DNA from 2 places in the Gordonia sp. VNK1 genome. Region 1 is predicted to be linked to the other one. Evidence: riboswitches for the same ligand, from Rfam matches in the RefSeq annotation. Region 1 holds a riboswitch; the other holds the start of a gene.
The links. Region 1 has a riboswitch for cyclic di-AMP ahead of ABLE94_RS11675 (transglycosylase family protein). Riboswitches for the same ligand answer to the same signal wherever they lie in the genome.
Positions count from the first base shown of each region.

Region 2: it holds a riboswitch for cyclic di-AMP, as region 1 does, so the genes downstream of both, ABLE94_RS03310 (C40 family peptidase) here and ABLE94_RS11675 (transglycosylase family protein) in region 1, are expected to answer to the same signal.

Region 1 is NZ_JBDZDJ010000007.1:254,346-265,906, reverse strand. Features, by position in the region: gene ABLE94_RS11700 (cold-shock protein) at 89-514, opposite strand; gene ABLE94_RS11695 (hypothetical protein) at 674-883, shown strand; gene ABLE94_RS11690 (flavin reductase family protein) at 918-1,454, shown strand; gene moaA (GTP 3',8-cyclase MoaA) at 1,454-2,539, shown strand; gene ABLE94_RS11680 (MoaD/ThiS family protein) at 2,543-2,791, shown strand; cyclic di-AMP (ydaO/yuaA leader) riboswitch at 3,052-3,222, shown strand; gene ABLE94_RS11675 (transglycosylase family protein) at 3,229-3,843, shown strand; gene ABLE94_RS11670 (molybdenum cofactor biosynthesis protein MoaE) at 3,955-4,389, opposite strand; gene ABLE94_RS11665 (MogA/MoaB family molybdenum cofactor biosynthesis protein) at 4,390-4,869, opposite strand; gene moaC (cyclic pyranopterin monophosphate synthase MoaC) at 4,866-5,459, opposite strand; gene ABLE94_RS11655 (hypothetical protein) at 5,464-5,682, opposite strand; gene ABLE94_RS11650 (protein kinase domain-containing protein) at 5,836-8,271, shown strand; gene ABLE94_RS11645 (helicase-associated domain-containing protein) at 8,331-10,646, shown strand; gene ABLE94_RS11640 (RtcB family protein) at 10,773-11,561, shown strand, end outside.
Region 2 is NZ_JBDZDJ010000002.1:275,864-287,424, forward strand. Features, by position in the region: gene qcrA (cytochrome bc1 complex Rieske iron-sulfur subunit) at 1-380, opposite strand, end outside; gene qcrC (cytochrome bc1 complex diheme cytochrome c subunit) at 377-1,306, opposite strand; gene ctaE (aa3-type cytochrome oxidase subunit III) at 1,400-2,017, opposite strand; gene ABLE94_RS03285 (hypothetical protein) at 2,165-2,671, shown strand; gene trpD (anthranilate phosphoribosyltransferase) at 2,840-3,904, shown strand; gene ABLE94_RS03295 (Lrp/AsnC family transcriptional regulator) at 3,949-4,227, opposite strand; gene ABLE94_RS03300 (DEDD exonuclease domain-containing protein) at 4,237-6,207, opposite strand; gene ABLE94_RS03305 (hypothetical protein) at 6,513-6,743, shown strand; cyclic di-AMP (ydaO/yuaA leader) riboswitch at 6,852-7,020, shown strand; gene ABLE94_RS03310 (C40 family peptidase) at 7,037-7,624, shown strand; gene ABLE94_RS03315 (C40 family peptidase) at 7,797-8,834, shown strand; gene ABLE94_RS03320 (peptidase MA family metallohydrolase) at 8,846-10,276, shown strand; gene ABLE94_RS03325 (glycosyltransferase family 4 protein) at 10,309-11,436, shown strand; gene ABLE94_RS03330 (AMP-dependent synthetase/ligase) at 11,461-11,561, opposite strand, start outside.

The DNA.
Region 1 (11,561 bases):
CGCGCGGTCATTGCACCGCGCGCGTGAATGCGCGGATGCCGCGTCGGCATGAACCACCCGCGCGAACGACGATCCCGAACGTCGGCGACTAGCGGTCGAGTTCCCGGGCGACCGCCCGCACGACCTCGGAAATGCGTTGCGCGGTCTTGCGATCGGGATACCGACCCTTGCGCAGGTCCGGCTGCACCTTGCCCTCGAGCAGGGTGATCAGGTCGGCGACCATGCCGTGCAGTTCGTCGGGGCTGTGGCGCTTGACCTCTTTGCGCGCGGCCTCGCGATCACGGTCGCGGGTGTTCTTCGCCACCGACGGCGCCGGTTCGAGGACGCTGACGGTCAGTGCCTGCGGGCCGCGGCGTCCGGCGGCCATGCCGAACTCCACGCGCTGACCGGGCTTGAGCGCATCGACACCCTCCGGGAGTGCCGACGAACGGACGTACACGTCCTCGCCGTCCTCCTGCGCGAGAAAACCGAAGCCCTTCTCGGCGTCGTACCACTTCACCTTGCCGCTCGGCACTGTGCTCACCCTCATCTGATGGTCGAAATCCGTCACAAGAAAAGACGCGGAGACACACGACTTGAGCATTTCCGCGCCTGGTATCCACCATTCTAAACACTGGGCCAAGCGGTTTCTGACCACCCGTCGGGCCACCGACGTGCTCTACCGTGGAAGGTTATGGATCAGAATCGTTCCTCGCGCCTGCTGGCGCTGGCCGGCGTGGTCTTCGCGATTGGACTGTTGGCCATCGTCGCGTTATTCGTCACGCCGCTGGTCACCGACGGTGACACCGCACCGACCGCCGTGTATCTGCTGACCATGTGCGCACCGTTGGGTTTCCTCCTCGGCCTGGTCTACGCGCTGCGCTCGGGTCGACGGACCCGGTGACGCGGTGTCGGCATCCTACGACCCGGTCCCGGCGATGATCGATCGTCGGCCCGATCTGTCACCGGCCTCCGACGAAGGCGCGCTCAAACGTGCCTTCAGTTGCTTCCCGTCCGGTGTGGTGGCGGTCTGCAGTCATCGTCACGGCACCGAGCCGGTGGGGATGGCGGCAAGCGCCTTCACCGCAGTCTCCATCGATCCCCCGCTGGTGAGTGTCTGCGTCCAGAACACCTCGACGACGTGGCCGCGGCTACGCGACGCCCACATGCTCGGTGTCAGCGTGTTCGCTCACGATCAATCGCGGCAGTGTCGTCAGCTCGCCGGTCCCGCGGTACATCGATTCGACGACATCGCCCCCCTCGCCGCCGACGACGGCTCCCTGTTCATCCCCGGCGCGGCCGCGCACCTGTCCTGCAGTATCGAGCAGGAGATCCCCGCCGGCGACCACATCCTCGTCCTGCTGCGCATCGAACAGTTGCAGGCCGATCCCAGCGTCGAACCACTCGTTTTCCACGCGAGCACCTTTCGCGCCCTGGCGACCCGGGCCGACGTCATCGAGCCGCGGGATCGCTGATGACCGCCGTCGACCTCGGGCTCCCGCTGCCGTCGCTGATCCCCGCCTCGCGCGCCCCGGCACCGGTCGACGGCCCGCTCCGTGACACCTTCGGCCGGGTGGCCACCGACCTGCGGGTCTCGGTGACCGACCGCTGCAATCTGCGCTGCACCTATTGCATGCCCGCCGACGGCCTCGACTGGCTACCGACCGACGGGGTGCTGAACACCGAGGAGTTCGTCCGTGTTCTGACCGTCGCGGTCCGTGACCTGGGGATCCGCACGATCCGGTTCACCGGCGGCGAGCCACTGCTGCGCCGGGATCTCGAGGAGATCATCACCCGGGTGTCCAGGCTGCCGGAGCGTCCCGGGATCGCGATGACCACCAACGGTCTGGGCCTGGGCCGTCGGGTGCACGGCCTCACCGCAGCCGGACTGACCCGGGTGAACGTGTCGCTGGACACCGTCGACCCGGCTCGATTCGCCGAGATCACCCGGCGTGATCGCCTGGCTGACGTCCTCGACGGACTCGCCGCCGCCCGCGCGGCCGGGCTCGACCCCGTCAAGGTCAACGCCGTCGTCCCGGACCGGAGCGATCTCGATGGACTGGCGGCACTGTTCGGGTTCTGTCTGCGCGAGGGATATCAGTTGCGGGTGATCGAACAGATGCCGCTGGACGCCGATCACCGCTGGGATCGCACGGCGATGGTGACCGCGGCGGAGATCCTCGAGGCATTGCGCCACGTCGCGGATCTGACGCCCGACGACGTCCCGCGTGCCGGCGCGCCCGCGCAGACGTGGCTGGTCGACGGCCACACCGACGCCGCGGGCCGTCGCGCGCGGGTCGGTGTCATCGCCTCGGTCACCCGCCCGTTCTGCGGCGACTGCGACCGCACCCGTCTCACCGCCGACGGCGCACTGCGCAACTGCCTGTTCGCCGAGAACGAGACCTCGCTGCTGCCGGTCCTGCGGGGCGGTGAGGGCGACGTCGACGCCGCGATCGCCCGGCTGTGGCGCGAGAACACCTGGGCCAAACGGGCCGGGCACTCGGTGAACTCCGGCGATTTCCGTCAGCCCGAGCGTCCGATGTCGGCCATCGGGGGCTGATCGGTGCGTCTGACGATCCGCTATTTCGCGGCTGCGCGAGCCGCCGCGGGCCGGGAAACGGCCGCCGTCGAAGTCCCCGACGGGGCCACTCTCGGTGAGCTGGAACACATTCTGGCAGCCGACAATCCGGCCCTGCGACAGGTGCTGGATCGATGCTCCTATCTCTGGGATGAGATCGCGGTGTGCGACCGTGACCGAAGCCTCGGCGCGACGCGCACCGTCGACGTCCTGCCGCCCTTTGCCGGCGGCTGAAACGCCGCCACGCCGATGTGAGCTTAATCACATAACGGATGGATAACGAGATGGACACGAGAAGACCATCATGCCCGTGAACTGCGACGACGATCGAATGGGGGCGAAAGTCCCACTCGCAGACACGAAAACCGTTGTGGAAGAAGGTGTGATTCGTCGGCGTCGAGGCCGTACTGTACGAAGCGTCCTTCCAAGAAGGTCACAGCACAGCAACCAAGACACACAACTTCCACCGGTCGCGCCGAGCCTCGTTCCACCGGTGGAATGACGAGCAACATCTGGGAACGAGGACGGGGGACCCACCCTTCCGCAGGGAAGAACGGACGTCAACGACGTTCTTGGGGTTAAGTCCGACGGCCACAGCCGACGCGACCGAGCACCTCTCGCTCGAACCCGACAGCTGACTTCGCAGGCGCGTGGAGAGAGGTAACACACTCATGTCCGGACGTCATCGCAAGCCGACGACCACCACTGCCACCAAGACCTTCGCGAAGGTCGCACTGACCGGGGCTGTCCTCGGCGGCGGCGCCGCCCTGCTGGGCACCGGTTCCGCACACGCGGCCTCCGACGCCGAATGGGATCAGGTCGCCCAGTGTGAGTCGGGTGGCAACTGGGCCATCAACACCGGCAACGGCTACCAGGGCGGACTGCAGTTCAGCCCGAGTACCTGGGCCGGCCACGGCGGCACCGAATTCGCACCGACCGCCAACCAGGCCAGCCGTGAGCAGCAGATCGTCGTCGCCGAGCGCGTCCTGGCCAGCCAGGGCCCGGGTGCATGGCCGACCTGTGGCACCGGATTGTCCGGCGCCACCCCGCGTACCGCGCCGACCACCACCCCGCGCCTGCCCGCCGCTCCCGCCCCCCAGGCACCGAGCACCGGCAGCAGTGACGCCACGAGCACCGACGATGCCCTCGCCACCCTCCGCGACAAGACCACCGACCCGAGCCTGCTGGCTCTGCTCGATGCCGCCAAGAACAGTGGATACCAGCTCACCCCGGATCAGCTGAACCTGTTCAACGAGCACCAGGGCCAGATCCCGAATCTCCCCTGAGCCTGACGAAGGCCCCCTGAGCAAAGGGCCCCGCACGCTGCTTCGCGCCGTGCGGGGCTCTTTTCATGCTCGGGCCTTCTCGTGATCGGGCCTCTTACGATCCGGCCACCCTCAGGCCGAACCCACCCATTCGTCGCGACCATCGGTGAAGAACTGGTGCTTCCAGACGGGGAGTTGGGCCTTGACCTCGTCGACGAGCCGTGCGCACAGTGCGAATGCCGGACCACGGTGATCGGCGGCGACCGCGACGACGAACGCGACGTCACCCACGGCCAGGTCTCCGATCCGGTGCGAGACAGCCACTGCCCGCACCCCGTCGGCGTCCTCGGCGACCTTCGCGACAATGCCACGCAGCGCCTGCGCGGCGGTCGGGTGCGCCGAATAGGACAGCCGGGTCACGCCGTTGCCACCGTCGTGATCGCGGACCGCGCCGACGAATCCCACCACGGCGCCCGCCGCGCCCTGCGCGGCGTCGGTGACCAGCGCCTCATGGTCGGCAAGACTGATCGGGCCCTCGGAGATCTCCGTGCACACAATCAGCGCCATCTAGTGATCCTCGCCATGGATCTGGTCGAGCGCGTGGTCGAGGACGGTACCCATGACGCGGAGGCCATCCCGGACGCCCCCGGTGGACCCTGGCAGATTGATCACCAGGCTCCGGCCGGCCACTCCCGCGATCCCACGCGAGAGAATCGCCGTGGGCACCTCGGGCAGGCCCGCCGTACGGATGGCATCGGCCAGCCCCGGCAGTTCGATGTCGAGCAATGGCCGGGTCTGTTCGGGAGTGCGGTCGGTGGGTGAGAGCCCGGTACCGCCGGTGGTGACGACGAGATCGACCTCGGCGTAGATGCCGGCCCGGATCGCATCGCCGACCGCCGGCCCGTCGACCACCACGTCGACCTCGTCGACGGTGATGCCACGGTCGGCCAGCCAGGCGGAGATCAGCGGTCCGGTGCGGTCGGGGTAGACACCGTTGGCCGCCCGCGTCGAGGCCACCACGACGCGCGCCACCCGTTGGGCGCTCATCGGTCACTCGCCGGATCGTCGGTGCCGGTGTCCGGAGTGACGGTGTCTGGAGTGACGGTGTCTGGAGTGACGGTGTCTGGACCAACTCCGTCTCGAGTCCAGTCGCCCGAACGGCCACCGAACTTGGCCAGCAGCCGGATCGCGTCCATCTGGGCATGCCGGTCGACGGCCTTGACCATGTCGTGCAAGGTGAGGCCGCTCACCGCGACAGCGGTGAGCGCTTCCATCTCGACGCCGGTCGGTCCGGCGGTGGTCACCGTGGCGGTGACGTCGATGGTGTCCTCACCGATCACGAAGTCCACGTCGACGGACGACAACGAGAGCTGATGACACAGCGGGATGAGGGAGTCGGTGCGTTTGGCGGCCATGATCCCGGCGATCCGTGCGGTGGCCAGGACGTCGCCCTTGGGCAGCGACGAGGACGTGAGGAGGTCGATCACTCGACGGGTCGTGCGGAAGGTCCCACCGGCGACCGCCCGGCGGCGGGTCGGTGGTTTGTCGCCGACGTCGACCATCCGCGCGGCGCCGGAGTCATCGACGTGGGACAGTCGGTCCGTGGGCCGCGATCCATCCGGATCGACGTCGGTCACCGCGTCAGCGGTTGATGACGGTCTTGGGATTGATGTAGTGGACCTCGTCGGCCGGCAACGGGAACTCCACGTCGCCGAACGGGGACAGTGCACCCGCGAGATCGGCCGCGAATTCGGAGACCGCGTGCTCGGGTCCGTCTCCCTCGGCTGCCTTCGGCCAGCCGTTGTCGACGTAATGCTTCTTCGAAGTGCTCTCAGCCACGGATGTATTGTGCCATGCCATCGCCGCCCCCACGTGATCGCGCTCGCACATGGTGGCCGATGACACCGACTTCGACCGATCACCCACCCATCGTTCGAATGATAAGACGACCAATTCGGGGGGCACTTCGGTAAGGTCACACACCATCGTCCGAGACAGTCGAAGGGGTTTGTCGTGCCGCTCAGTCCAGGTTCACAGGTCGCCGGATACAAGGTGATCTCGCTGCTGGGATCGGGCGGGATGGGCGAGGTGTACCTCGTCGAGAATCCGCACCTGCTCCGCAGGGAGGCGCTCAAGGTCATCTCATTGGCCGGCGCCCACGATCCCGACTTCCAGAAGCGATTCACCAACGAGGCACGCACCACCGCGTCACTGGATCACCCCAGCATCATCTCGATCCATCAGTACGGCATCAACGACGAGGGCACGCCGTGGTTCACCATGAGCTACCTCGACGGACGCGATCTCAGCAGTGGCCCCACCTCACCGGCCGACGTCGTCGCGGTGACCGCGCAGGTCGCCGATGCCCTCGACTACGCGCACCGGCACCATGTCATCCATCGAGATGTGAAGCCCGCCAACATCATCGTCAGTCGGGATCCGTCCACCGGCGAGGTCGAGCGAGTCACCGTCCTCGACTTCGGTATCGCCAAGCTGGTCAACTCCACCTCGTTGACGGCCACCAGCGCATTCATCGGAACCCTCGCCTATTGCGCACCCGAGGTCATCGAGGGCCACGACGCGACCGCGATGTCGGATCAGTATTCGTTGGCGTGCACCGTCTTCCAACTCCTCACCGGCCAGGCCCCGTTCACCACGACGACGCCGTCGGCGCTGGTGATGGCGCACCTGACCAAACCGATCCCGCCGATCAGTTCGCTGCGACCGGATCTCGCCGCCTTCGACCCGGTACTACACAAGGGCCTGGCCAAGAATCCGGCCGACCGCTACCCGAACTGCCGCGCCTTCGCCGCCGCGCTGAAGCAGGCGCTCGACACCCGTCCCGGTCCGGGGCCGAGAACCGGGCCGACCGCCGTCACCAACCCACCGTCGTTCGGTTCCGGGCAACAGACCCGACCGCCGTCACAGCCGACGCCGGCCGGATTCTCCCCGGTAGGCGCAACCGTCCCCGGCCACCCCCCGGTGGCACCGACCCCACAGCCGTCGTATCCCGGTGTGGGCCAGCCGAACCCGGGAATCCCCTACACGTCGCAGCCGAACCCATCAGCCCCCTTCGGCGCTCCGCCGGCAGCGACCACCCCGGTGACAGCCGGATTCGCCGGCGGTACCCCACCACCCGGATACAATCCGGCGCAACCGAACTCATTGCTCGGCGGTGGGGGCTACCCGTCGCAACCGGGTACGGTGCCACCGAAGAAGAAGCGCACGGGCCTGATCATCGGGGCGATCGCCGCGGCGCTCGTGGTCGTCGTCGTGGCGGTGGTCGGAATCGGTTTCGCCACCGGACTGTTCGGCGGCAGCGATGAGCCCGCGGCTGTCGTCGCGCAGCCCAATACCGTTGCCACATCCGGTAATACGACATGCGCGGTCACCAACGAGGCCCTGCACTGCTGGGGCAACAACGCCAACGGCCAGCTGGGCAATGGGACCTCGACCGATTCCACCACTCCGGTCGCGGTCAGCCTGACACCGGTCACCTCGGTCAGCATCGGCAACTACGTCAGCACCGACGACAAGTACGTCACCACCGCCTGCGCGATCTCCGACCGGCAGGCCTACTGTTGGGGCGCCAACAACTACGGTCAGATCGGCGACGGCAGCACCGATTCCAGCGAGACACCGAAGAAGGTCTCCACGCTGAGCGACGTCACCGCCATCTCCACCGGATTCGGATCGACCTGCGCGATCTCGGCCGGCGAGGTGTACTGCTGGGGCGACAACGATCAAGGCCAGCTCGGTACCGGCGGCACCACGGACTCCACGACACCCACCAAGGTCACCGGGGTGACCGGAACCGCCACCGACGTGGCCACCGCACGCGGCACCACCTGCGCGATCGCCGATGGCACCGTGTACTGCTGGGGCAACAACGACAGCGGGCAGATCGGCAACGGCTCGACGAGCCGCCAGGCCTCTCCGGTGCAGCTCTCCCTCACCGACGCCACCGACATCGCGATCGGCTCCTACAAGCACAGCGAGACCGAGTCGACCTATCCGCAGACCGCATGTGCGGCGGCGGCGGGCAAGGCGTACTGCTGGGGCGACAACGCGTACGGCCAGATCGGCGACGGAACCACCGCCGCACGACAGACCCCGACCGAGGTGGTCGGACTGACCGACGTCACCGATGTCGCCACCGACTGGGGTACCTCCTGCGCGGTCGCCAGTGCCGAACTGAGGTGCTGGGGTGACAACTCCGACAAGCAGCTCGGCGACGGTTCGACGTCGGATTCGTCGGCCCCCAAGCAGGTCACCCTTGCCGGCGCCGTGGACGCCGTGTCCACCAACTCGGGTACGACGTGCGCGCGGGTCGACACCACCGACGTCTATTGCTGGGGATACAACGTCGCCGGTCAGGTCGGCAACGGAGCGAGTGGGGAGAACAACGTCGTCGCCACTCCGTTCCGGGTCAACATCTCCACCTCATAGAGCGTGCACCGGGCGCGGGCCGATCCCAACGGGCCGACCCGCTCGGTAGAATCGGTCGAATGAGTCCGGACAGTCGCGCGAGTGCACTCGCCGATGACCTGGCGTCGCGTTCGGATGCGGAGTTGGCCGATCTGATCACACTGCGGCCGGATCTCGCCTCACCCCCACCGCAGGGCACACAGGTGCTCGCCCAGCGCGCACTGTCGCCGGCGTCGGCGGCCTTGGCGGGTGAGAGTCTGGATCTGCTCGGCCTGGCGGTCCTGGAGGTGCTGATCGATCTGGGCCCCCCGGAGTCGGACACGGTGTCGCTGCCCGCCGTCCGATCTGCTCTGGCCGACCGCGCCGATGCCGACGAGGTCGAGGTGCGCGTGGATCTGCTGCGACGGCTCGCGCTGATCTGGGGACCCGACGATGCGCTGCACATCGGGGCGCACGCCGCGTCCGCACTGCCGTGGCGCGGATTGCACCTCATCGGCCCGCCGGCCGAGCGCACGGCCGCCGAACTCACCCGACGGCTCGCCGCGCTCGACGAACGGGAGCGGGAATTGCTCGGCGCACTGTCGCGTGGTCCCGCACTCGGACGCAGCCGTGATGCCGCTCCCGACGCCGACCCCGCCGCGCCGGTCGCCCGCCTCATCGCCGACGGCATGCTCGCCCGCATCGATCACCAGACCGTCGAGCTCCCACCTCAACTCGGCCAGTTGCTGCGCGACGAACCGCCGTTGCAGACCGACAACCTGCGTCGCCCCCGGCCCGAGGACGACTCCGGCTCGCGCCGCTTCTCCGCCCGCGACGTCGACGCAGCGGCCGGCGGTGAGGCGCTCGAGGCCATCCGTCACGCGACGGCGTTGCTGCGCGTCCTCGGCGCCACACCCGCGGCGGTGCTGCGGTCGGGCGCGCTCGGCGTGCGGGAGTTGCGCCGCCTCACCAAGGCCACCGGACTCGATCAGCAGCGGGTCGCCTTGCTGATCGAGGTCCTCGCGCATGCACGACTCATCGATGCGGGATTCCCCGATCCGCCCCCCTCCGGCGACACCGGTGAGCACATGTTCGCACCGACCACCACCGTCGACACCTGGCTGCACCAACCGCGAGAACGCCAGTGGTACACGCTCGTCGATGCCTGGCTGACCATGCCGCGACGCGCCTGGCAGGTCGGCGAGCCCGACCGCGACGGCACCGCGATCCCGGCACTGTCGGGTGACAACTACGACTCACACGCACCCGCCCAACGGCGCACCATCCTCTCCGCCATGGCCCTGGGACCGGCGGCGGCACCGGTGTCGGTGGCCGGCCTGGTCTCCCTGTTGGCCTGGCAGCATCCACATCAGATGCGGCGCTTGGGTTCTCATGTCGTCGAACACACACTTCGGGAAGCCCGCGAGATGGGACTCGTCGCCCACCACGCCCTGAGTTCGGTCGGACGCGCAATCCTCGACACCGATGGCGCCGATGACGCACCGATCGTCGCCGCGATGCGCACGGCGTTGCCCGAACCGGTCGATCACTTCCTCACCCAGGCCGACCTCACGATCACCGTCCCCGGCCCGATGACCCCGGAACTCGCCGAGCGGGTCGAGATGGTGGCCGATCTCGAATCCGGCGGCGCCGCATCGGTATACCGGGTCAGCGAGGTCAGTGTGCGGCGCGCCCTCGACGCCGGGCGCTCCAGCAGCGAACTCATCGCGATGTTCACCGCGCACTCCCGGACGCCCGTCCCACAATCACTGACCTACCTGATCGAGGACGTGGCCCGGCGGCACGGACAGTTGCGGGTCGGTATCGCCTCGTCGTTCATCCGCTGCGAGGACGCGGCGACACTGGCCGCGGTGTTGCGCAGCGACGCCGCCGCACACCTGTCGATGCGGGCGCTCGCACCGACGGTTGCGGTGTCCCCCAGCGAGATCCGCGACGTGCTCGACTCCTTGCGGGCCGCCGGATTCGCGCCGAGCGGCGAGGACTCCTCGGGCGAGTTGGTGGACATGCGTGAGCGCGGCAGCCGGGTCCCCGTCGTACGCGCACGTCGGCACGCCATCCCGCCGCGGCGGGCCGCACTCAATGACGACCAGGTGCTGGCGGTGATCGGCCGCCTGCGATCCGGCGATCGGGCCGCAACCGCACGCCCGGCGTCGGCGTCGGCGTCGGTACGGGCCGGCGGAAACGGCGAAACCGCCACGGCCCTCATCCAATTGGCGCTACGCGCCCATCGCAGGCTGCGGGTCGGCTACGTCGACGCACACGGGTCGGCCAGTCAACACGTCGTCACCCCGCAGGCGTTGGGTTCGGGCCAGCTGATCGGCGTCGAGGACGGCACCGATGACGAACAACGGTTCTCCTTGCACCGCATCACCAGTGTCGAACTGCTCGACACGTAGCCCACGTCGGGGTGCCCGGTTCCGGCGTCCCGGTCCGAAAATGGTTCGCCCTCGCCGGGATTCGCGCGTACCGTTGCCACGCCCCGGAAACCGCCGGAGCAACAGACACGAGCAATGGAAGAAGCCATGGAACCGCAGTTCCCCGTATCCCTTTCGGGCACCACCGCATCGACCCTCATGTGGGCCGACGAGGAATCGATCGAGCATCAGGCGCGCAATCAGCTGCGCCGGGTCTCGACGCTGCCCTGGGTGTACGGGGTCCGTGTGATGCCCGACGTGCACGTCGGCAAGGGCGCGACCGTCGGATCGGTGATCGCCATGCGTGATGCGGTGTGCCCGGCCGCGGTCGGCGTCGACATCGGTTGCGGCATGGCCGCCGTGCGCACCGACCTGACCGCATCGGACCTGCCCGACGATCTGTCCGGGCTGCGTTCGGCGATCGAGGCCAAGGTGCCGGTCGGATTCCGGGGTCATGCGGAGCCGGTCAACGTCGTCCGCCATCGCCTCGGCGGCGGCTGGGACAGCTTCTGGGAGCGTTTCGCCGGCCTGCATCGTGGGGTTCGGCAGCTCGACACCCGCGCGCAGCGTCAGATGGGGTCGCTCGGTGGCGGCAACCACTTCATTGAGATCTGTCTCGACGACGAGCAGCAGGTGTGGATCATGCTGCACTCCGGGTCCCGCAACATCGGCAAGGAACTCGCCGAACGGCATATGTCGGTGGCGGCCACCTTGCCGCACAACGCGGAGCTGCCCGACCGTGATCTCGCCGTGTTCCTGACCGGGACCGCGGAGATGGACGCCTACCGTCGTGACCTCGACTGGGCGCAGGAGTACGCGGCACGCAATCGCCGGGTGATGCTGGCGCTGGTGTGCGAGGCGGTCCGGCAGAGCTTCGCCGACCGCGTCGTCCGATTC
Region 2 (11,561 bases), on a different contig from region 1:
GAGATCTCCGACGGCAGGAACTTCTTGGTGATCAGCACCAGGGCGACGCCGATCGCGAGGATCGACAGGCCGAAGGTGATGCCCAGCAACGGCGTGTTGAGGGTGTACCACCAGTAATTCGGCTCGTTGGGCATGACGAACTGCCAGTGGTTGAAGCAGAAGATCACGAAGCAGGCCACGGCCGAGATCCCGGCGATGGTCAGCCAGATGGCGACCTGCCGCTCGGCGCGCTTCTCGACGCCGGTGCCCGGCTCGGGATAGCGCTCGCCGCGGTGGATGATCTCCACCCCGTCGAGGTTGGTGCCGAGCTTGACGAGATCGTCATTGCTCATCTGATCGAGTTCGTCCTTGGTGGGGACGTCCTTGCCGCTGGCGCTCATGCTCGAGATCCCATCCACATCGCGGCGGCGACAATTGCCACGACACCGACAAACCACATCACCATGCCCTCGCTGACCGGGCCGAATCCGCCGATGCCGAAGCCACCCTGCGGCTTGGACTCGGTGACGTACTTGATGAAGCCGATGATGTTCTCCTTCTCCTCCGTCGAGAGTTGGCGGTTGGAGAACTTCGGCATGTTCTGCGGGCCGGTCAGCATGGCCGTGTAGATCTGCTGTTCCTTCACGCCGTCGAGCGGGGGAGCGAACTTACCGCCGGACAACGCACCACCACGACCGGTGAAGTTGTGGCAGGAGGCGCAGTTGAGACGGAACAATTCGCCACCCTGGCCGAGGTTGTCACCACGCAGCGATTCCTGTGCGATGACGCGCACGCCGTTCTCGGTCTTGATCGAACCGTCCGGGTTGTGCTCGTACATCACGGTCGGGCCACCGCCCTGCGACTGCACGAATGCGCCGAGCTGGTCGATCTGCGCGGTGGTGAACTTCGGCGGCTTGCGCAGCGCCTGGGCCTCACCGCGAGCGGCGGGCATACGACCGGAGGACACCTGGAAGTACACGGCGGCGTCACCGACACCGAGCAGCGACGGACCGCGGTCGGGCACGCCCTGCAGGTTCGCGCCGTGGCAGGTCACACACGAGGTCTCGTACAGCTGCTTGCCGGCCGTGATCAGCGCGGCGTTGTCGACGTCGGCGGTGGCAACCTGCGGCTTCGGTGTCAGCAGCGACGCGATCATGCCGGCCATGAACAGGCCGGCGAGCAGCAGGAGCGTGCCGCTGGCACGCCGACGCAGCTTGCGTCGCGATTTCGCCTTGCGTGCCGCGGTCGGCGACGGAGTCGACGACGCGACCGTGTCGACGGCGTCTGCTGCGTCGCTATCCGACGATCGCGGTGGAGATGAACTCATCTTGGTCTCTCTACTAGCGGACGGACTCTGGGCTGTGCGGGGGTCATCCCGCGTGAAGATCGGAGTCTTCTCGACGACCGTCGACTCGGCGGATCATCGGATGAAGTAGATCGTGACGAACAGGGCGATCCACACGATGTCGACGAAGTGCCAGTAATACGACACGACGATCGCCGCGGTTGCCTGCGCGGGGGTGAACTTCGACAACTTGGTGCGGATCAGCAGGAAGATAAAGGCCACCAGACCGCCGATCACGTGGAGTCCGTGGAAGCCGGTCGCCATATAGAAGACGGAGCCGTACGCGCTCGAGGAGAGCGTCGTTCCCTCGTGCACCAGGTGGTAGTACTCGTAGCCCTGGCCGCAGACGAAGAAGGCGCCCATCAGGAAGGTGAGGACATACCAGCGCCGCAGGCCGAAGACGTCGCCACGCTCGGCGGCGAACACGCCCATCTGGCAGGTCACCGACGACAGGATCAGGACGGTGGTCACCGGGATCGCGAGCGCGAGGTTCAACTCGGTCGGTTCCGGCGGCCAGCCCTGCTCCGGATTGGCATTGGCTCGCGCGACGAAATACATCGCGAAGAGGCCAGCGAAGAACATCAGCTCACTGGACAGCCACACGATCGTGCCGACACTCACCATGTTGGGGCGGTTGAGTGAGTGCACGCGCGCGGTGATGGCCGTTCCCGAGGTACCTACAGCGCTAGTCACAGAGTGAAGTATGACGGTTCGTAGTACGCGGTGACCACTTGGGTCCGAGATTGGTCGGAACTTTTTCTCTTCTCGCTGGTCGGGGCATGTCGTCACCGACCCGTCGGCGTGTCCGTGGGGGTGCCCGGGACGTGGTTTGCTCGAGGGATGACCCCCTCATTCGACGACGACGCCGCGAGCGGCCCGCGAGACGTCAACGGGCGTCCGATCGAGCCGACCCGATTGCAGCGCATGGCAACACGATTCGGCCGCCGCGGCCCGGCGCCGGGCCTGCGGATCGACGACGCCGATCTGGTGGTGGTGGCCGTCTCGGTCGACGACGCCGCGTCGAGCTCGGCGGTGCTCGAGGCCTCGGCGTGGCGGCCGGAGGAACAGGCGGTGGTGCGACACCTCGTCGTGCTGCCCCATGACCGCGTGACGCAGGCCGTGGCGCTGGCCGCACAGGACGGCTACGCCCGAACCCGGCCGGACGCAGCCGATCTGGCGACGGTCACCGCCTCCGTCGTCATGCGGTCCGGGTCGGAGATCGTGGTCCTCGCGCGTGCGCAGTTGCTCGACGCGCTGCACCTGTCCCAGGAGCGATCCCGAATGGCGAGTCTCGGTGCGCGACACGGCGGCACGGTGGTCGGTTGGCAGGTGCTGCAACGGCAGTAGGCAATTCGGCAGTAGGTGATTCGGTCGACGGGGTAGGTCGGTCGGTGGGTGTGGTCCGATGGGGATCACCGGTCCGTCGCCGGAGACGCATTCGGGTTGCCGAGCGAGATGCGCTCACCCGCCGCGACCGGCTGAGGGCGTCCGAGCACATGCCATAGAGTGCTTGACGTGAAAAGCGCGCAAACCCACACGTGGCCGCAGATTCTCGGCCGGGTCACCGACGGCATCGATCTGAGCGCCGACGAGGCGGCATGGGCGATGAACGAGATCATGACCGACGGCGCGACCGGAGCACAGATCGCGGCGTTCGGTGTGGGCGTCAAGATGAAAGGCGCCGCGCCCGCGGAGTTGCGGGGGCTGGCCGCGGCGATGCTCGAGCACGCCGTGCCCGTGCACGTGACGCGACCGGCCATCGACGTGGTCGGCACGGGCGGCGATCGCTCCCACACCGTGAACATCTCGACGATGACCGCCATCGTCATCGCCGCAGCCGGGGTCGCGGTGGTCAAACACGGCAACCGCGCGGCGTCGTCGAAGAGTGGTGGTGCCGACGTCCTCGAGGCGCTCGGGGTGACCATCGGACTCGGAGCGGATCAGGTGGCCCGGTGTGTCGACGAGATCGGCATCGGGTTCTGTTTTGCGCCGGTGTTCCATCCGGCCTTCCGATTCACCGGTCCGCCGCGGCGCGAGATCGGCATCCCCACTGTCTTCAATGTGCTCGGGCCGCTCACCAACCCGGCCCGGCCGAGCCGCGGACTCATCGGATGCGCGTTCGCCGATCTCGCCGGTGTCCTCGCGCAGGCGTTCGCCGAACGCGATGCGACGGTGCTCGTGGTGCGTGGCGACGACGGGCTCGACGAACTGACCACGACCACCACGTCCACGGTGTGGCAGGTCGTCGGCGGACGCGTGATCCAACTGACCCTCGATCCGCGGGAGTGGGGAATCGACCTCGTCGAACTGTCGGCACTGCAGGGCGGCGACGCCACCGTCAACGCCGGCATCGCCCGCGAATTGTTCGCCGGTGAGCACGGACCGGTCCGCGACGCCGTCCTGCTGAACGCGGCGGGCGCGATCGTGTCGGCGGAGATGACCGAACCCTTCGACGATGCCGGGCTGCGGGCCGCGATGGCGCAGGCGATCGCGCGGGCGGCCCAGACGATCGATTCGGGTGCGGCGGCCGCGCTGCTGGATCGCTGGGCCACGCTGTCCGGCGAACTCGCGGAGAAGTAGTAGGGCGAGCCGGGGTCGGTGGGCTCACGCGCACCCGGAGACGTTCACTCCTCGCCGATGGAGAACCCGCCCTCGACCTCGGAACTGGAGTAACTGCGGAACGCGATGTGGGTGGCGGTGTGGGTGACCCCCGGCAGCCGATTGATCCGTCCCGTCACCACGTCGGCGATCTCGGCGTGGTCGCGCACCTTGATCTTGGCGATCAGATCCACATCGCCCGCGCACGAGTACACTTCGGCGACTCCGGCGATGTCCGCGACGGCCTGCGCCGTCTCCGGGATCTGATGGACATCGGCGTGGATCAGGACGATGGCGGTGATCATGGGATCAGCCTAGTGTTCCGGCCGGTCACTGTTTCCGCCCATCAGCATTTCTGGGGACCCGTCAGTGCTCCGGGGTCCATCGGTGTTCGGGTCCATCGGTGTTCGGGAGCGCCGGGCCGGTGGTGCCGGGATGGCGCCGGACGTCGGGGACGCCGTCCGGCGTACCGGCGGGGCCGGTACCGGGGTCCGGGCGGGCACGGGACGCGACCGCCGACGGCCACCGGATTCCGCGGCATGCCGGGCACACGCCGCCCACCTCGTGCGGCCCTGGGCGGAACCGGCGGGTAGCCACAGCGGCTCACTGGTGGTGACGATGCGCGCCCCCGGTTCGCTGATCCACCGGTAGAGCAGGGCGGCCTCCTCGGGCGAGGCCCCCGTCAGCGGACCGTCGGCGGGGATGACCGTCTCCGCCGACGCGGTCAGCACGTCGATCACCGGCATCGGGGCCACCCCGCGTCGGGCGATGCCGGCCGACGCGAGTCGACCGTGCCGGATCACCGCCAGCTCCCACCCGCGGGCATCGTCGGGTCGGGCGACGACGATCTCGGCGACGCGACACAGCGACGCCAGGCGTTGGGTGCGCGCCAGCACCTCGATGGTCGCGGCGACCCGATCACGGTGCCGCGCGGCGGTCTCGAACATCTGGGCGTCGGTGAGCCGGTCGAGTTCGGCCACCATCGAATCCAGCAAGGCCACGGTGCGGCCGGTCATCAGGTCGTGTGTGGCCTGCACCCGGGGCAGGTAGTCCGGCAGGGTCAGGGGGCCCTCGGATGCCGCCGCACACCCGCCGATGAGGTCGCCACCGTCGGCGGCGGTTCGGCACCAGTGATGGCCGGCGGACGCGGGCAGCCGCGTCCGACAGGTGCGCAGGCCCGATGCCCGGGACATCAGATCGGCGATCTCGGATGCGCGGGTGCGGTTGGGGATCGGACCGACCGCATCGTCGGTGGCGGTGCGGCTGATCTGTAACCGCGGAAAGCGCTCCGCCGTCAGCGTGATCCACCAGCCGCGGTGCGGCTGCGTCGAGCGCCGGTTGTAGGCCGGCGTGTGGGCGGCGATGAGCCGCAACTCTCGCACCCCCGCCTCGAGCGCGTGGGCGCACTCGACGTGATCGACCCGGGTGGCCAACGAGACCATCTCGCCGATCCGGGCCCGCGGGTCCGAACCGGTGAAGTACGACATCACCCGCCGGCGCAGATCGGTCGCGGTCCCGACATAGAGGACCTCGTCAGAGGGTCCGCGAAACAGGTACACCCCGGGTCGGGCGGGGAGGGCGTCGGCCAGATGCCGTTTGGCCCGCAGCCGGGGGTTCCCGCGCGGCAGGTAGGCCGTCAGGTCGCCGTAGGTTCGCACGCCCTGATTCCCGATTCGCTCGAGGAGGTGATGGAGCACCTCCACGGTGGCGCGCGCGTCGTCGAGTGCCCGGTGTGTGGGCCGGACCGACACGTCGAACAACTCCGCCAGCGCACCCAGCCCCACCGTCGGTGCCTCGTCGCGGGTGAGGACGCGACGTGCCAGTCGGACGGTGCACAGGCTGGTGACGAACGGCCACTCCCGCCCGAGGCGGGTGGCGTTGTGCCGGAGGAAGCCGGTGTCGAAGCGCGCGTTGTGCGCGACCAGGAGGCACCCGCGGGCGAATTCGATGAAGGACGACAGCACCTCGGGGATACGCGGGGCGTCGTAGACCATCGCCTCGGTGATCCCGGTCAGCGCGACGATCTTGGGTGGGATCGACCGCTCGGGATCGACCAGGGTGGCGAACTCCCCGATCACCTCACCGCCGCGGACCTTGACCGCGCCGATCTCGGTGATCGCGTCGCGGGCGGGATCACCGCCGGTCGTCTCGAGGTCCACGACCACGAACGTCGTGTCGAACAAGGACTCCTCGCCGAAGGTCGGGTCGGCGGCCACATCATCACCACCGCGGCCGGCCGCGGTCATCAGGTCGGCGAAGGACAACTGAACGGGATCTCCCACCACGGCGCGAACACTAGTTCGCACCACCGACAAGGACTCCTCTCCACGGGCCGACGTCGTCGTCGATCGCGGCATCGGCGAAAACTGTCGGTGGTCATCTCTAGCGTGTGTTCCCGATGGCGGATCGCACGGCGCAACGGCGTCACGCGAGACGTGGCCCCCGAGACATGACCCCCGAGGCATGACTCGGGGTGTCCGCGTGGGGAATCCGGCGTCGACACGGCCAGAGACCGCAAATGAGATGGAGATCACAGATGTACATCGACTGCAGTAGTTGTCCAGGTCGCCGCACCGCGTGTGACGGCTGCATGATGAACGTCCTCATCACCCCTGCGACCAGCGACGACGGGTCGGTTCTGGTGGCGGTGAACGGGGGCGGCGGGCACGCGATCGCCGACGCCGAGATCGGTTCGGCCATCGATGTGTTCATGGCTGCTTCGATGGCGAGCACCGAGGCTGCACGATCGGCAAGGGCGGGCATCGGCCCAGCGTGTGGGCCTGATTCGCGGCCGGGGTTGACGATTCTGCGCGCGGGGTGAATTTCCGGGCGGCAAGGGCACTTTGTCCCCTAGTGGACAGACACGCATCCGATTTCGTAACCTTTCCGAGACCTTCGCGGAGCGTCCTACTTCAACAGAAGTGGTCTGCGGAGATCACCGCTCAATCGCCCGACGGGCGAACCGGGGAACCACACGTTTTCGGAGCAATCCGGATTGGGGTGAATCGCGCCCTGGGCACGGCTGTGCCCGGGTGTGTAGGGCCATTCTCTCGGCCCGAACCCGACAGCTAACTCGGTAGGCGGTCAGGGGAGAACAAAAGGAGAACCTCTTTCGTGGCCAAACATCGTTTGGAACAGCCGAATCGCGGAGGCGTCGCCAAGAAGGCGATGATCGCGGGCTCGTTGACCGTCGGCTCGCTTGCTGTCGCCGCCGGTCCGGCCCTGGCCGCACCGGCTCCGGCGCCCAGCGCCACCATCGAGATCCCGAACCTGGGGAAGTTCACGCTGCCCGGCGTCGACCAGAACCAGGTTCCCAGCCAGTTCCGGCCCGGCGGCGGCGGAATCATCACCCCGCAGCTGACCGCGGGACAGAAGGCTGTCCAGGCCGCGGAAACCAAGATCGGTGCCCCGTACAGTTACGGCGCAGCCGGACCCAACGCCTTTGACTGCTCGGGTCTCGTCTACTGGTCCTACCAGCAGGCCGGGAAGACCCTCCCGCGTGACAGCTACGGCCAGCTCGGCGGTGGCCGTGCGGTGAACTACGCCGACGCCCAGCCCGGTGACGTCCTCATCTTCAACGGTGGCGGACACGCGGGTCTCTACATCGGCAACGGCCAGTTCATCCACGCCTCGACCTACGGCGTGCCGGTGCAGAAGGCATCGGTCAAGGAGTGGTCGCTGGTGGGAGTTCGGCGGTACTGAGTCCACGTACCGGTTGGACGTGTGAACATGTATCGGGCGGATCGCGCACAGCGCGATTCGCCCGAGCCTGTCGTCGGCGGGGGATGACGTCCACCTATCGGGATGTGGCCGAGCGACGGGGTAGCAAGGGAGTGTGGTGACAACCGTGAGAGCGGGATCGACGAGCGGCGTGATGGGATCGGCCCGATGGGTCCTCACGACCGTCCTCGCGGCGGTCGTGATCGCCATGGCGCAGCTCGGTGGGTTGGTCGGTGTGCCGGAGGCCGCCGCGCAACCGCAGACCGCCGATCAGTTGCTGACCCGGTACCGGGCGCTGAGCCAGGAGGCCGAGAAGTCGGCCGAGGCCATGCACAACGCACAGATCGAGTACGACAAGCAGCGACGCATCGTCGTGCAGTCCCGCCAGGCCGCCGCAGCAGCCCAGACGACCTTGGATCGGTCCGAGGCGACGTTGTCGTCGGTGCAGCAGCGCTTCGACTCGCTGATCCGGGTCAGTTATATGGGTGGCCGCTCCAATCGCCTCTACGCGGTGCTGACCAGCGATTCGCCGCAGTCCCTGCTCGATCAGATGTCGGGGCTGGAAATGGTCTCCAGGCAGACCGCGGCCCAACTCGCGACTCTGAAGAAGACCCGGGCGCAGACGGTGTCGGCCCGCGACGAGGCCAACGCCACCGCGGCGACGGCCACCCAGGCCGTCACCGAGGCCGAGCGGGTCCGTGGTGACCTGCAGAAGCGTCAGGCCGAACTGCAGTTGCAGGCGGCGCAGATCCGGGTCATCTATCAGTCGATGACCGGCAAGCAACTCGCCGCGTTGGCCGGCCCCCGATTCGACTTCGACCCGGCCGCGATCCCGCGGGGCACCTCCCCGGCGCTGGTGGCCGTACAGGCCGCGCTGACGCGTATCGGTGATCCGTATGTGTGGGGTGCGACCGGTCCCAACTCGTTCGACTGTTCGGGACTGATGGTCTGGGCGTACAAGCAGGCCGGCAAGACGCTGCCGCGTTCCAGTGAGGCGCAGATGGCCTCGGGGACGGCGGTGGCGCGGCAGGATCTGCAGCCCGGCGACCTCATCATCTATTACTCCGATGCCCACCACGTCGGGATGTACGTGGGCGACGGTTACGTGATTCACGCCTCGACCTTCGGGGTTCCGGTGAAGGTCGTGCCGATCGACGACGCCGGGCCGTTCAACGCCGGTCGTCGGTACTGAGCAGTTCCGAGGTGACCCGTCGCCGCGCCGATCGTCGTCGCGGAACGATCCGCCATCCCGCGTTGCCGTGCGTGATCGTCATCATCGTTGTCGCACTGGGGTTGTCGGCGTGCGGGGGCGAATCGTCGACCACGTCGCCGTCGAGTCCGGGAGCATCGCCGACGACGTCGGAGACCACGACGAACATCTATCTGGAACAGCGAACCGCCGGCGTGCGGGACATGCTCACCTCGCTGTCACGCGTCCTGACCGACGGCACCCCCGCCGATCTCGATGCGCTCGTCGACCCCTCGGCGACGGCCGCGTTCCGCGCCGGCCTGCACACCGTGCAGGCCAACCTCTCGGCGGCGGTGTTCCGCGCCGACCCGGCTCGTGTACCCCGCGGAACCCGGTTGGTGCTCAGGGACTTTCGATACGAGCCGGCACCCACCGAGGAAGCCGAGACGCAGGTGGGCGCCGATGTCCGGCAACGGCTCGACGAGCAGGGGAGTTCCGACGACTGGGTGGCCCCGGTGGAGATCCACAGTGCGCTCGGCGGTGCGGCGAATCCCGGGATCGACGAGGAGCCGGTGGTCGTCACCACCCAGCTCGTCGTCGCGCGCTACGGCGATGACTGGAAGGTGGTCGGCGACGCCACTCTGGTCGGCGAGCCCGCACCAACGGCCCAGCTGTGGAACGTGCCGGGGCTGGCGGCGTCCGACGTTCCCACACTCGGCGGCACCTCGGTGATCGGCTCCTACCCGGACACCGGCACCCTCATCGAGCGGATCGGCCGGTCGCTGCCGGGTGCGGTGCGCGCGGTGACCGCCTGGTGGGGACCGCGCTGGCCACGCCGCGCGGTGGTCGTCGCCACCGCCACCGACGACGAGTTCCGGACGTTGGCCGGTACCGCCTCGGACACCGGTGCCGCAGCGGCCACCATCTATGCACATCTCGATCTGTCCGCGGCCAGTGCCACCGGACAGCGGATCGTCCTCACCCCCGAGGTTGCCGACCTCCCCGATCCGGCGCTGGAGGTGGTGCTGCGCCACGAACTCACCCACGTCGCGACGCGGGCGCAGACCGCCCCCACCGCCCCGATGTGGATCACCGAAGGCGTCCCGGAGTACGTGGGGCGCAAGGGAACCTACACGCGCCTCGAAGACGCCGCCCCCGACCTCGCGGCCGCGGTACGGTCCGGCCGGACACCGGCCGGTCTGCCCGCCGATGAGCAGTTCGCGGTGGACAGCGACGCCTCACGCCTCGCGTATCAAACCGCGTGGTCGATGGCGGCGTTTGTCGCCGGCCGCTTCGGCGAGGAGAAACTCAGGTCGCTCTACGTCGGCGTCGCCGCGAGCGGGGAACAGGCCCGCCAGGATGCGGCGATCGCGGCGACACTGGGGATTCCGCGCGACACACTGGTCGGGCAGTGGCGCGCGTGGCTGACCCGTGAACTCCGGTGACCATCGTGATCTGATCACCGTATGGTGAGGTGGTGACGCACCGAACCCTGTTGGTGACCAATGACTTCCCGCCCCGTCAGGGGGGTATCCAGTCGTATCTGCAGAATCTCGTGGATCGGCTCGATCCGGAGAACGTGGTGGTGTATGCACCGCGGTGGCGGGGGAACAGTCACGTCGACTTCGACGCGTCGGTGCCGTATCGGGTGTACCGGCATCCCACCACCCTGATGTTGCCGACGCCGTTCGTGGCCCGTCGGGCGGCGAAGATCATTCGGGAGGAAGGGATCTCGACGGTGTGGTTCGGGGCCGCCGCGCCGCTCGCGATGCTCGCCGGACATCTTCGCAAGGCCGGGGCGAGCCGGGTGATCGCCTGCACACACGGCCACGAGGTCGGCTGGTCGATGCTGCCCGGAGCGCGAAGTGTATTGCGGTACATCGGGACTCACACCGACACCGTCACCTTCGTCAGTCGCTACACGCGTGGACGTTTCGCGTCGGCGTTCGGTCCGCAGGCCTGCCTGGAGTACCTCCCACCCGGTGTGGACATCGAGCGGTTCGCGCCGGATGCGGCGGCGCGGCAACGGATTCGGAGCGAGCTGGGTCTCGGTGACCGTCGCACCGTGCTCTGCCTGTCGCGTCTGGTACCCCGCAAGGGGCAGGACGTGCTGATCCGGGCGTTACCGCTGATCCGGTCGGAGATCGACGACGCGGTCCTCGTCATCGTCGGTGGTGGACCCTACGCCGATCGACTGCACGAGATCGCCCGCGAGGAGGGGGTGGCCAAGCATGTGATCTTCACCGGGTCGGTTCCCGCCGCCGATCTCGCCGCCTACCACACGATCGCCGACGTCTTCGCGATGCCGTCGAGGACCCGCGCCGGCGGACTCGACGTGGAGGGGTTGGGCATCGTCTACCTCGAGGCGTCGGCCACCGGAGTGCCCGTGGTCGCGGGGCTCTCCGGCGGCGCACCGGAAACCGTCCGGGAAGGCGTCACCGGCACCGTCGTCGACGGCACCGATGTGGCCGGTGTGGCGCTCGCGCTCATCGGTATCCTCTCCGATCCGGTTGCCGCTGCCGAGATGGGCAGGCAGGGAAGGATTTTCGTCGAAGAGAATTGGCAGTGGTCACAGCTGGCGGCGCGGTTGCGTCAACTCCTGTGACCTCGCCGGTGCACCACCGGGGTGCTACCGCTTGGTGTACAACGACTCGATGTCGTCGGAGAACTTGTCGACGACGACGTTGCGCTTGACCTTCAGCGTCGGCGTCATCTCGCCGGTCTCCTCGC